4 regions of the Shinella sp. HY16 genome follow, and region 1 is predicted to be linked to each of the others. Evidence: predicted binding sites of a transcription regulator. Region 1 holds the regulator's gene; each other region holds the start of a gene.
What was found. Region 1 encodes LexA, which represses DNA repair genes until DNA is damaged. Its sites were predicted from a motif close to TGTTCNNNNTGTGTTCNG; they were not measured.
Positions count from the first base shown of each region.

Region 1 (2,975 bases):
GGCGAGGGAGGGCGCCTGAAACTGTTCGGTGGTGCGCTGGGGCGCTTCTTCGGCGGGCTGCTCCTGTCCTCGCTGATCGGCGGGTTCTCGACCCTGATCTATTCCATCGGCCATTTCCATCGCATCCCGGCCTATGGACTTGCCGGCAACTTGCTCGCTATGCCTGTCATCAGCGCGATCGTCATGCCCTTCGGCCTCATCGCCGTACTGCTCATGCCTTTCGGCCTCGATGGCGTGCCCTTCGCGATCATGGGCAAGGGCATCGAGTGGATGATCGCGCTGTCGACATGGGTTGCGAGCTGGAAGGGCGAGATCGTCACCGGCCGCATTCCCTCGATTGCGTTCCTGCTGATCGGTCTTGGTGGCGGGCTTGTCTGCATCCTGCGCACGCGGCTGCGCCATGCGGGAACGCTGCTTGTCGGGATCGGCCTCGCCATCGCCTGCTTTCCGGCTGGAGGTGCCACGCCGGAAGTGCTGGTGTCCGAGGATGGCCGCCTCGTTGCCATCCTTCGCGGCGAAACCGTCGCCACAAACCGGGCAAGACCGCCAGACTTCATCTATTCGCAGTGGCGGCGCGCCCTTCGGCTCGGCGAACTTGTAAAACCGGAGATCCGCAGAAGCGCCGGCTTGACCCTTGAAGAAGCCGTCAGCACCACGGGTGCTGCAGAAAGCCGAAACAAGCCCCGGCGCAGGGCCGACCGGCAGAAGGCGAGGGACGCCATGGCGTCCGCGCTCGCGGAGGCCCGGGCCGGCAATGGCTTCGTCTGCGAGGCAAAGGCATTCTGTGCCGCCGTCTCGCCAAGCGGCTGGCGGATCGTGACCCTCGACGACGTCGCCTTCCTGGGCACGGCCTGCGACGCTGCCGACCTCGTCGTCGTGTCCCTGGCCCTGCGGCTCAAGGCTTGCCGCTCGGGTGCGCGCCTGGTGACGGCGCGTCACCTGAGGCGAACCGGCGCCCTCGAAATCCACCCGGACGCCGAAGGCCTATCCAACATCTTTTCAGTTGCGCAGGTCACACCAGCCGTGGAAAGTCTCGACCGGCCCTGGGCCCGCCACCGCAGCTACGACTGGCGCACAGGCAGTTTCGATCCGCCGGGCGATCAGTGATAGCGGCGAATGAGGCCAACCAGCTTGCCCTGGATTTTTACCCGGTCCGGCCCGAAGATGCGGGTCTCGTAGGCGGGGTTTGCCGCTTCGAGCGCGATCGACGCGCCCTTGCGGCGGAAGCGCTTCAGCGTGGCTTCCTCGTCGTCGACAAGCGCCACGATGATTTCGCCGGGATTGGCGCTGCTCGCCGTGCGGATGATCACCGTGTCGCCATCGAGAATGCCGGCCTCGATCATCGAATCGCCCTTGACCTCCAGCGCATAGTGATCGCCGTTGCCGATCATCTCGGCTGGAACGGTGATGTCATGGGTGTTGTTCTGGATGGCGGAGATCGGCACGCCGGCAGCGATGCGGCCCATGACAGGAACGGAGACGGATGAGGAAACCTCGGCCATGGGCGTGCGCTGCGGCGGGGCGGCGACGGGAGCGGGGGGCTGCTTGCCGCGACTGCCCTCGATGACGGCAGGTGAAAAGCCGCGGCGCGGCTGCAGGCTCTGGGTATAGGCTTCGGGAAGCTTTATCACCTCGAGCGCGCGGGCCCGGTTCGGCAGGCGCCGGATGAAGCCGCGTTCCTCCAGCGCCGTGATGAGGCGGTGGATGCCCGATTTCGACGCGAGATCCAGCGCGTCCTTCATCTCGTCGAAGGAGGGAGGAATACCGGACTCCTTCATCCGTTCATGAATGAACAGGAGAAGTTCCTGTTGTTTCCGCGTGAGCATGGCCCCTCCACCGAGAATCGAGTGAAACAAATCCAGAACAGACACTATCTGTTCCATATGTGTTCTGCAAGGGGCTGCTGAAACAATAATAGTACTGTTCAGGCGGATGGTTCGCGCAGGAGAAGCACTGTACAGGGCGCGCCTGCAGGGGCCGCCGGAGCGTGGGGTGCGCGGACGAGAAGGCCCTCGGATGCGGCGAAGGCCTTCATCATGGAGGAATCCTGCTTGTCGAGGGGCGTGACGAGCAGGTCTCCGGCGGGGTCGCGGGCAATGCGTGCGCGAACATAGTCCTGCCGGTGGTCGTTCTCCTTGAGCGGCACGGCGGCGATGGCCGGACGTTCGCGGTTTTCCGCGGGAAGGCGGGCGAGGCGGCGCACGAGGGGAACGAGGAAGAGGTGCGAGCAGACGAGACTCGAAACAGGGTTGCCGGGCAGGCCCACGACGTGCACGTCGCCGAGGTGGCCGACCATCAGGGGTTTGCCGGGGCGCATGGCGATGCGCCAGAAATCGAGGTCCATGCCGGCTTCGCCGAGCACGGGCTGCACAAGGTCGAAATCCCCGACGGAGGCGCCGCCGAGCGTGACGAGCGCGTCGATACCGAGCGACAGCGCGTGGCGCACGGCGTTCAGAATCGCGTCCTTGTCGTCGCCGACGATACCGAGGTCGATCACCTCCGCGCCTGCCGCGCGGGCGAGCGCGGCGACGCCGTAGGTGTTGGATGCAATGATCTGGCTGGCGCCTGGAGGCGTGCCCGGCGACACAAGCTCGTCGCCGGTGGCGAGCACGGCGATGCGCGGGCGTGTATAGACGGTCACCGCCGCATGGTTCATGGCTGCCGCGACCGTCAGGCGGCCGGCATCGAGCACGTCCCCGGCCCTCAGGACGATTTCGCCTTCGGAAAAATCCTGGCCGCGCGGGCGGATGTGGCGCCCCTTCGGTGTGAGGAAGGTGGTGCGGATGCGGCCGTCTTCCAGAACCTCGGCATCTTCCTGCAGGAGCACGGTATCGGCGAAGGCCGGCAGCGGGGCGCCGGTGAAGATACGCACGGCCTCGCCGGGGCCTGCGGTGCCCTGGAAGGCGTGGCCAGCGGACGACATGCCCGCAACGCTCAGGATCGAGCCGAGCGTGGCTATATCCGCGTGGCGCACG
Region 1 is NZ_JAHYXL010000001.1:1,780,223-1,783,197, reverse strand. It holds gene K0P03_RS09105 (ComEC/Rec2 family competence protein) at 1-1,107, shown strand, start outside; gene lexA (transcriptional repressor LexA) at 1,101-1,826, opposite strand; gene K0P03_RS09095 (molybdopterin molybdotransferase MoeA) at 1,925-2,975, opposite strand, start outside.

Region 2 (2,975 bases), on a different contig from region 1:
AGTCGTCGCCGGTCTTGGCCGGCGGCGGGATTTCGGCGAGCGACTGCAACGGCTCGGGATCGGTCGCGATCGTGTCGAGGATCTTGCCAGCGATCTGCGGCCCGATACCGGGCAACAGCTTCAGCACCCGGAAGCCGGCAACCCGGTCGCGCGGGTTTTGGCTAAATCGCATGACCGCCAGCATGTCCTTCACATGGGCAGCGTCCAAAAATTTGAGGCCGCCAAATTTGACAAAGGGAATGTTTCTCCGCGTGAGCTCTATTTCCAGCGCGCTGCTGTGACTGGAGGTTCGGAACAGCACGGCCTGCTGTTTCAGCGTCATGCCGATCTCCCGGTTGGCCAGCACCTGCTCGACGATATAGGCGGCCTGGTCGATCTCGTCCTTGACGGTGACGAGCATGGGCCGCTGCTCGGAGACCCGATCGGTCCAGAGGTTTTTGGTATAGCGCTCCCGTGCCAGCTCGATGACGGCATTGGCGGCGGCAAGGATCGGCTGCGTCGAGCGGTAGTTGCGGTCGAGCGTGATGACGTCAGCGGGTTTCGGCGAGAACTCCTTCGGGAAATCCAGGATGTTGCGAATGGTCGCCGCGCGAAAGGAATAGATCGACTGTGCATCGTCGCCGACGACGGTCAACCCGCGGCCGCCGGGGGCCAGCGACATGAGGATCGAGGCCTGCAGACGATTGGTGTCCTGGTATTCGTCGACGAGGATGTGGTCGAAGCGCTTGCCGACATCCTCGGCCAGTTCCGGTTCTGAAACCATCTGTGCCCAGTAAAGCAGCAGATCGTCGTAATCCAGGACGTTCTGCGCTTGTTTGGCCTCGGTGTAGGCGGCGAAGAGCTGCTTCAGCTCTTCCTCCCATTCCAATACCCACGGATAGGAGGATTTCAGGACCTCCTTGATCGAGGCCTCGGAATTGACGACGCGAGAATAGATGGCGATGCAGGTGCTCTTGGTGGGGAACCGGCTCTGCTTGGCGGAAAAGCCAAGGTCATGCCGAACGAGGTTCATCAGGTCGGCGCTGTCCTCCCGGTCATGGATGGTGAAATCGACGCTGAGGCCGATCTGCTCGGCATACATCCGCAAGAGCCGCGCGCCGATCCCGTGGAACGTGCCGGCCCAGGCCAGGGCGTCGGTCATGATGGCGGCATTGTCGCCCAGCACTTGGCGGCAGATGCGCTGCACCCGGCGCGCCATCTCGGAGGCTGCCCGCCGCGAAAACGTCATCAGCAGGATACGGCGCGGATCGGCGCCGTTGACGATCAGGTGCGCGACGCGGTGTGCCAGCGTGTTGGTTTTGCCGCTGCCCGCGCCGGCGATAATCAGGAGCGGGCCGCCGATTTTTCCATCCTGCAGGCCAATGCCATGTTCGACGGCCTCGCGCTGCCGATCGTTGAGTTTTTCGAGATGCGCCGCCGCCATTTGTCCCCAGCATGCCTAAGAAAAATTTCCTACCCCTCCGATCGCGGGATATCTCCTTGATGCAGCTAAAGGATTCGTTTCAACGACTTAGCCGAGGGGCAACTTCCGGACCGGAGTCCCGATTGACTCAGTTGGGCAATCGGAACAAATAATGAACATACCAGCTTCAAGAACCGCTGGAAACCCTAGGGAGTAACAATTCTGCCGTGACCAACCATGCCCTCAACCCCGTGCTGGCCGAGCTTCGCGAGCGCATCGAGCAGCTCGAAGGCGGCGCAACGCGCGCGCGTCAGGTGCTGCCTTTCGGGGTTACCGAGGTCGACCGGGCATTGCCGGGCGGAGGGCTCGCCTTCGGGGCGCTGCACGAGATCGCCGGCGGCGGGGGAGGGACGGTCGACGGGGCTGCGGCCGCACTGTTCGTGGCGGGCGTCGCGGCGCGGTCCGGCGGCAAGGTGCTCTGGTGCATGACGCGCCCGGACCTTTTTTTCCCAGCCGTGACGCAGGCCGGGCTCCATCCGGATCGTGTGGTGTTTTGCGAAAGCGACCGTGAAGAGCAGGTATTAGACGCGATGGAGCAGGGCTTGTCGTTTCGTGGCCTCGCGATCGTTGTCGGTGAACTCGTTCGTCTGCCGATGACCGTCTCACGGCGCCTGCAGCTCGCGGCCGAGAAGACAGGGGCCATGGGCATCGTGCTTCGGCGATGGCGACGACAGAACGAAGCTTCGGACTATGGGCAGCCGACGGCCTCGACGACGCGGTGGCGCATCAGCACCCTGCCGTCGCAAAGACTGCCGGTGGCTGGTGTTGGCAGGGCGCGCTGGCTGGCGGAACTGATGCGCGTCAAGGCCGGCGAATGCGCCGAATTCGAAATTGGAGCCCCCGATGCCAAGGGTCGTATCTGTCTACTTCCCGCAGCTGTCGACCGAGCGGATCAGACGGCGCGCTGGCGAAGCCTTGCCGGCTGACAAGCCGCTGGTCGTGATTGCCTGCCGCGGATCGAAACGATGGATCTCCGCCGCCGATCCGACAGCCCAGAAGCTTGGTCTGCGCATTGGCATGGCCGCCAGCAAAGCGCAGGCCATGGTCGCCGATCTTCTCATGGTCGATGCGGCCCCGGCCGAAGATGCGGCGGCGCTGGAGCGGCTGGCGCTTTGGACGCTGCGGCAATATAGCCCCGTCGTTGCGGTCGACGGCGCCGACGGTCTCGTCATCGATACGGAGGGCGCCGATCATCTTCGTGGGGGCGAGGCGCTTCTCGTGTCCGGCCTCATCAATCTCTTGCGCGGCCGTGGGCTGACGGCGCGCGCCGCTGTCGCCGACACCTGGGGCGCCGCGCATGCGCTTGCCCGGATGCTGGCGGCGGAAACGACGGTGGTGCCGTCGGGCGATGTGACGAAAGCGGTCATCGACCTGCCGATCGTCGCCCTGCGGCTGCCTGCAGAGGTCGTCCGGGGCCTGCGTGTTCTCGGCATCGATACGGTCGGCCAGCTCTCGGCCATGCCGCGCGCACCGCTGACGTTGCGGTTCGGGCCGGAACCGGCGCGTCGGCTTG
Region 2 is NZ_JAHYXL010000002.1:244,649-247,623, forward strand. It holds gene K0P03_RS21390 (ATP-dependent helicase) at 1-1,423, opposite strand, end outside; gene K0P03_RS21395 (ImuA family protein) at 1,630-2,388, shown strand; gene K0P03_RS21400 (Y-family DNA polymerase) at 2,306-2,975, shown strand, end outside.
Region 2: a site for LexA is predicted at 1,564-1,581, ahead of K0P03_RS21395 (ImuA family protein). Genes of this name have one in related genera too.

Region 3 (2,975 bases), 460 kb from region 1:
GCACGCAGACGATCCCCCGATCTGTGCCATCCCGATGCAGTCAAGAACGCTGGCTTGCCGGGATTTATTCGGTGGGTCCGTCGATTTTTCCGGCGGTCTTGAATGTCAATTTTTCGTGAAACCGGCTGGGGCCGTTCTTGCCGAACGTGTAGCCGGTCTCCACGCTCGCCTTGCCGAACTTGTCGCGCAGGGTGTTCATCGCGGCCTCGGCGGCGGCGCGGCGGCTGGCGGCGGGATCGACGAGATCGGGCGGGTCGGCGCGGCCGGGATCGGCAAGATCGCTGACGCCGATGCCGATCAACCGGTACTTCGTGCCGTCCACCTCCTTGCGCAGAAGCTCGATACCGGTGCGAAAGATGCGGTCGGCGAGCATGGTGGGGTCTTCCAGCTTGCGGTTGCGCGTGCGGCCTTTGAAATCGGCCGTCTTCAGCTTCAGGACGACGGTGTGGCCGGCGATGCCCGACTTACGCAGGCGCGTGGCGACCTTCTCGCTGAGACGGCGCAGGTGCGCCACCAGCTCGTCATAGCTTGAAATGTCGTCGAAGAAGGTGGTTTCGGCCGATACGCTCTTGGCCGGATCGTTCGCATGCACCTCCCGGTCGTCCTGCCCGCGGGAGAGGTTGAAGAGCCGTTTGCCCATGACGCCGTAGCGGCGCATCAGGTCGGTTTCCTGCATGGTCTGCAGCTGGCCGACAGTGCGGATGCCGTCGCGCTCCAGCGTCTCGGCAAAGGCCTTGCCGACGCCCCAGATGAGGCGCACCGGCTTCTCGCGCAGGAAGTCGAGCGCCTCGGCTTCGCCGATGACGGAAAAACCACGCGGCTTGTTGAGGTCCGAAGCCACCTTGGCGAGGAACTTGCAGTAGGAAAGGCCGATCGAGATGGTGATGCCGACTTCGTTTTCGACGCGTTGGGCAAATCGGGCGAGCACACGGGCAGGTGGATCGTGGTGCAGGCGTTCGGTGCCCTTGAGCTCCAGAAAGGCCTCGTCGATGGAAAGCGGCTGAACGAGCGGCGTCAGGTCCTGCATCATCGCGCGCACCTGCCGGCCGACGGCGACGTATTTCTCCATGTTCGGACTGATGACGATGGCGTTGGGACAGGCCTCCAGCGCCTTGAACATCGGCATGGCCGAACGCACGCCGTGGATCCGTGCGACATAGCAGGCGGTGGAGACGACGCCGCGTTTGCCACCGCCGATAATGACCGGCTTGTCCGCAAGGTCCGGATTGTCGCGCTTCTCGATCGCCGCATAAAAGGCGTCGCAGTCGATATGGGCGAGCGTCAGACCATAGAGTTCGGCATGATAGACGAGGCGGGGGCTGCCGCACGCGCGACAACGGCGCAGGTTCACAGGCTGCCCGGCAAGGCAGTCGCGGCAGAAGCCCGGAAAACGCGATTCGGCTGTGCTCATCATGCGGAACAAATATTGAACATCGCGACATTACCGCTTAAATTCACGAGTCTCAAGCGCTGCGGGAGGTGAAGGCATGACGACGCACAGGCAAGCGCGTGGAGATCCCCGCTTATCGCCCGCTCAGAAATCGTCGCTGCCGTGCGGCCCGCTGAGGACGGCGTGGGCGTGCACCACCGCCTCCGGCGTGACACCTGTCGCGGTGCTGAAAGAAAGGAGCGTCGGTTCGTACTCCATCAGGAAAGCGACGAGGCCGGCGAGAAAGCCGGGATCGTCGATGGCATTGCGCACATCCGAAGGTGAGACGCCGGTGAGCGAGAGGAAACGCGAGAGCAGTTCGGGTTCTCCGGCCAGCCAGCCGAGGATGGCGACGGCGGTTGCCTCGGCATCGGCAACCGCGGGTGTATCTTTTTGGCTTTTCATCGTTTTTCCTCGGGAAATTTACCTTTTAATCAACCAAGTCGCGCTAACGTCGATGCGGACAAGCTGGGTGATTTCGGCTTTGCCGCAACTTATCGATCCACCGGAAGGTTGCAAGGCCGGCGAGAGGAACAGGGACGCACGATGCCCAAGCAGGTGATGATTGTCGAGGACAACGAGCTCAACATGAAGCTCTTCCGGGATCTCATCGAGGCGTCCGGCTATACGACCATCCAGACCCGGAATGGTATGGAAGCCCTTGATCTTGCCCGCAAACACCGCCCGGACCTGATCCTGATGGATATCCAGCTTCCCGAGGTCTCCGGCCTCGAAGTCACCAAGTGGCTGAAGGAAGACGACGAGTTGCATGTCATCCCGGTGATTGCCGTCACGGCCTTCGCGATGAAGGGCGACGAGGAGCGGATCCGCCAGGGCGGCTGCGAGGCCTATGTCTCCAAGCCGATCTCCGTTCCGAAGTTCATCGAAACCATCAAAACCTATCTCGGCGACGCATGAGTCGGAGGTCAGGGCCATGACAGCGCGCATTCTCGTCGTCGACGACATTCCGGCAAACGTAAAGCTGCTCGAGGCGCGGCTGCTCGCGGAGTATTTCGACGTGCTGACGGCCGAGAATGGCTATGATGCGCTTGCCATGTGCGAACGCACGCAGGTGGATCTCATCCTGCTCGACATCATGATGCCCGGCATCGATGGTTTCGAGGTCTGCGAACGGTTGAAGGCCAATCCGCGCACGGCCCATATCCCTGTTGTCATGGTGACGGCGCTCGACCAGCCCTCCGACCGCGTGCGCGGCCTCAAGGCCGGCGCCGACGATTTTCTCACCAAGCCGGTCAACGACCTGCAACTCATGTCACGGGTGAAGAGCCTCGTGCGGCTGAAGACGTTGACGGACGAGCTGCGCATGCGCGCGGCCACCGCCCGCGCCATTTCCCTGGAGGAGGGGCTGGACAGCAATCTCGGCGACGAGCCGGGCGATATCCTCCTCGTCGATGGCCGCGCCAGCTCCCAGGAGCGCATCACCCGCGCGCTGAAGCCGATCGCCGAGGTCACCTCGATGTCCGATCCGCAGGCTGCACTCTTCCAGGCGGCCGAAAGCAATTTCGAGCTGGTGATCGTCAACGCC
Region 3 is NZ_JAHYXL010000001.1:1,321,389-1,324,363, forward strand. It holds gene K0P03_RS06515 (DNA polymerase IV) at 65-1,411, opposite strand; gene K0P03_RS06520 (DUF3572 domain-containing protein) at 1,535-1,834, opposite strand; gene K0P03_RS06525 (response regulator) at 1,976-2,347, shown strand; gene K0P03_RS06530 (PleD family two-component system response regulator) at 2,364-2,975, shown strand, end outside.
Region 3: a site for LexA is predicted at 1,416-1,433, ahead of K0P03_RS06515 (DNA polymerase IV). Genes of this name have one in related genera too.

Region 4 (2,975 bases), 460 kb from region 1:
TCGATCTCCTCGCCGACGGCGCGGGCCTCTTCCTCCGAATCCCAGGCGGCATGCACGACGACCTTGTCGTCTTCGGGGTCGCGCCGGTCGGTGAACAGCGTCTTGCCGAGGCGGTCCTCGTTGTGGGCGATGAGGTGGCCGGCCGCACCGAGGATATGGGCGGTGGAGCGGTAGTTGCGCTCCAGCTTGACGACCTTGGCGCCCGGGAAATCCTTCTCGAAGCGCAGGATGTTGTCCACTTCCGCACCGCGCCAGCCATAGATCGACTGGTCGTCGTCGCCGACGCAGCAGACGTTCTGCGGCGTGCCTTTCGGCCGCTGTGCGAGCAGACGCAGCCACATGTATTGCGCCGTGTTGGTGTCCTGGTACTCGTCGACCAGAATGTAGCGGAATTTCTGGTGGTACTCGGCGAGCACATCCGGATTGGCGCGGAACAGGCGGATCGGGTGCAGCAGCAGGTCGCCGAAGTCGCAGGCGTTCAGCGTCTTCAGGCGGTTCTGGTAGGCGATGTAGAGTTCGCGGCCCTTGCCGTTGGCGAAGGCGCGGGCATCGCCCTCCGGGATCTGCGCGGGATCGAGGCCCTTGTTCTTCCAGCCGTCGATCATGCCGGCGAACTGCTTTGCCGGCCAGCGTTTGTCGTCGATGCCCTCGGCCTGGATGATCTGCTTGACCAGCCGCACCACATCGTCGGTGTCGAGGATGGAGAAATCCGACTTGAGGCCGACGAGTTCGGCGTGGCGCCGCAGGAGCTTCACGCCGATCGAGTGGAAGGTGCCGAGCCAGGGCATGCCCTCGACGGCCCCGCCGACGAGGAGGCCGATGCGCTCCTTCATCTCGCGTGCCGCCTTGTTGGTGAAGGTCACGGCCAGCATCTGGCTGGGGAAGGCGCGGCCGGTGGCGAGGATATGGGCGATGCGGGTGGTCAGCACGCGCGTCTTGCCGGTACCGGCGCCGGCAAGCACCAGCACGGGTCCGTCGAGCGTTTCCACCGCCTCGCGCTGCTCTGGGTTGAGGCCGGAGAGATAATCCGGCGCCCGGTGCGCGTCGCGGGCCGCCATGGCACGCGCGGCGATGCCGCCCGTCGGCTTGGCCGGTGCTGCGGGCTTGCCGGCCAGCTGCGGGTCCTCGTCGAAGAAGGGAATGTCGTCGTAACCGCTGATCATGCGGCTCAATGTAGTGATTCGGTCCCGAAAGGCCAGTTTTCCGTTCTGCTTTTATTCCACGGGGGAAAAGAATGGCCGGAAGATTGTGGAAAGCGGCGCTGTTCAGGCCTGTCGGCGGTCCGCATCGAAGAGGTCGTCCACGGGCACCTGCAGGGCGGTGGCGAGCTGGTTCGTCTTGCCGGCAAGCGAGACGATGGCCAGGAGTTCGGCATAGTGCGCGTCCGTCATGCCCTTGGCTTTCGCCGCCGCGGTGTGGGAGTGGACACAATAGCTGCAGCCGTTCGTTATCGAGACCGCGATATAGAGCATCTCCTTGACGAGCGGATCGAGCGTCGAGGGTGTCGCCATGACGACCTTCACCTCCGCCCAGGTGCGCTCCAGGAGCGCCGGGTCGAAGGCGAGGTAGCGCCACATGTTGTTGACGAAGTCCGACTTGCGGGTGGCGCGGATGTCGTCGAACACCGCCTTGACGCGCGGATCGGCTTCCAGATTGTCGGCGGGCTTGACGGTGCTCATGAGCGTCTCCGAGGAATGGGCCGGCGGAAAACCGCCGGCCGGAAGGGATCAGGCGAGGGCGATGACACGGGACGGGCCACCCGTGCCGCCGCGCACCTTGGGTGCGCCGACGAAGAGGGTCGCGCCCTTGGCCGGAAGCTTGTCCAGATTGGCGGCCGCTTCAAGGCCCCAGCGGCCCGAGGGCAGCCAGGAATAGTGCGTGGCGAAATCCGGGGAGATGCCGTGGTCGAGCGAAAGCGTATCGACGGCGATGCCGACGGCGCTCGAATTTTCCGCAAGGTACTGCACCGCTTCGACATGGAAGCCGGGGAAGTGCAATTTCCCCTCGCCATCGGCATTGCGGAACTTGTCGGTGCCGAGGTGCTTGTCCCAGCCGGAAAGAAGGGCAACGCAGGCCTTTTCCGGCAGGTCGCCATTGGCGGATATCCAGGCCTTGATGTCATCCGGCGTCAGCTGCGCATCGGCATTGGCGGCGGCCTTTTCCCGGATGTCGATGACGGCGAGGGGCACGACCAGATCGGATACCGGGATTTCCGCCACGGATGTGCCGTCCTCGGTAAAATGCAGCGGCGCATCGAGATGGGTGCCGGTGTGCTCGTTGTACCGGAGTTCGAAGATGTTGAACTTGTGTTCCTTGTAGTTGAACTTCTGCTCGCGCCAGAACTGCTGCGGCCCGAAAAAGGTCGGGAACTCCTCATAGAGTTCGTGGGTGAGGTCCGTTGCCTTCGTCGGAGCCTGGGCCAGTGCCGGGCTCAGCGCGCCGCTACCTGCGGCAGCGACCGTTGCTGCTCCGGCGGCGGCGGCGCGGAAAAAGCTTCTCCTCGAAAGCATGCGGTTCTTGACGGTATCGATGACGCAGGCGTCACACATGGAATTCCCCCTGTCGTTCAATGCGTTGATGAAAGAATACTGAAATAGGGCTTGGCCGCTGAGGCCTGGAAAAAGCTATCACAAGTGTTGGAGGCGTCCAGTCATGCACGTGCTCGCAAAAAGCGCGGCGAGGGAAGATTTCTCCACCTTTTCTTACATTTCGGTAACAGAGCGGGCCGCCAATCTTACATTTCGGTAATGAACGCATTCTTTCATTGCTCGTTCATTTTCAAAGCGGGATACTTGGCCTATGTCGCGCCGCAACAGGCGACGGTTCGCTTCCTTCGGAGACAGATTGCATGCGGGTTTGGAAACAGCTCCTCATAAGCCTTGGCGTCCTTTCGGCCGGGGTCTTGCTCTGGGGTCGCTTCGTGCCCGGGGCAAACGCCACGCTGCAGGCCACGGGTCTGCCGGGGTCGCTCGTGG
Region 4 is NZ_JAHYXL010000001.1:2,236,990-2,239,964, reverse strand. It holds gene K0P03_RS11270 (ATP-dependent helicase) at 1-1,163, opposite strand, end outside; gene K0P03_RS11265 (carboxymuconolactone decarboxylase family protein) at 1,266-1,679, opposite strand; gene K0P03_RS11260 (cyclase family protein) at 1,728-2,549, opposite strand; gene K0P03_RS11255 (efflux RND transporter periplasmic adaptor subunit) at 2,849-2,975, shown strand, end outside.
Region 4: a site for LexA is predicted at 1,205-1,222, ahead of K0P03_RS11270 (ATP-dependent helicase). Genes of this name have one in related genera too.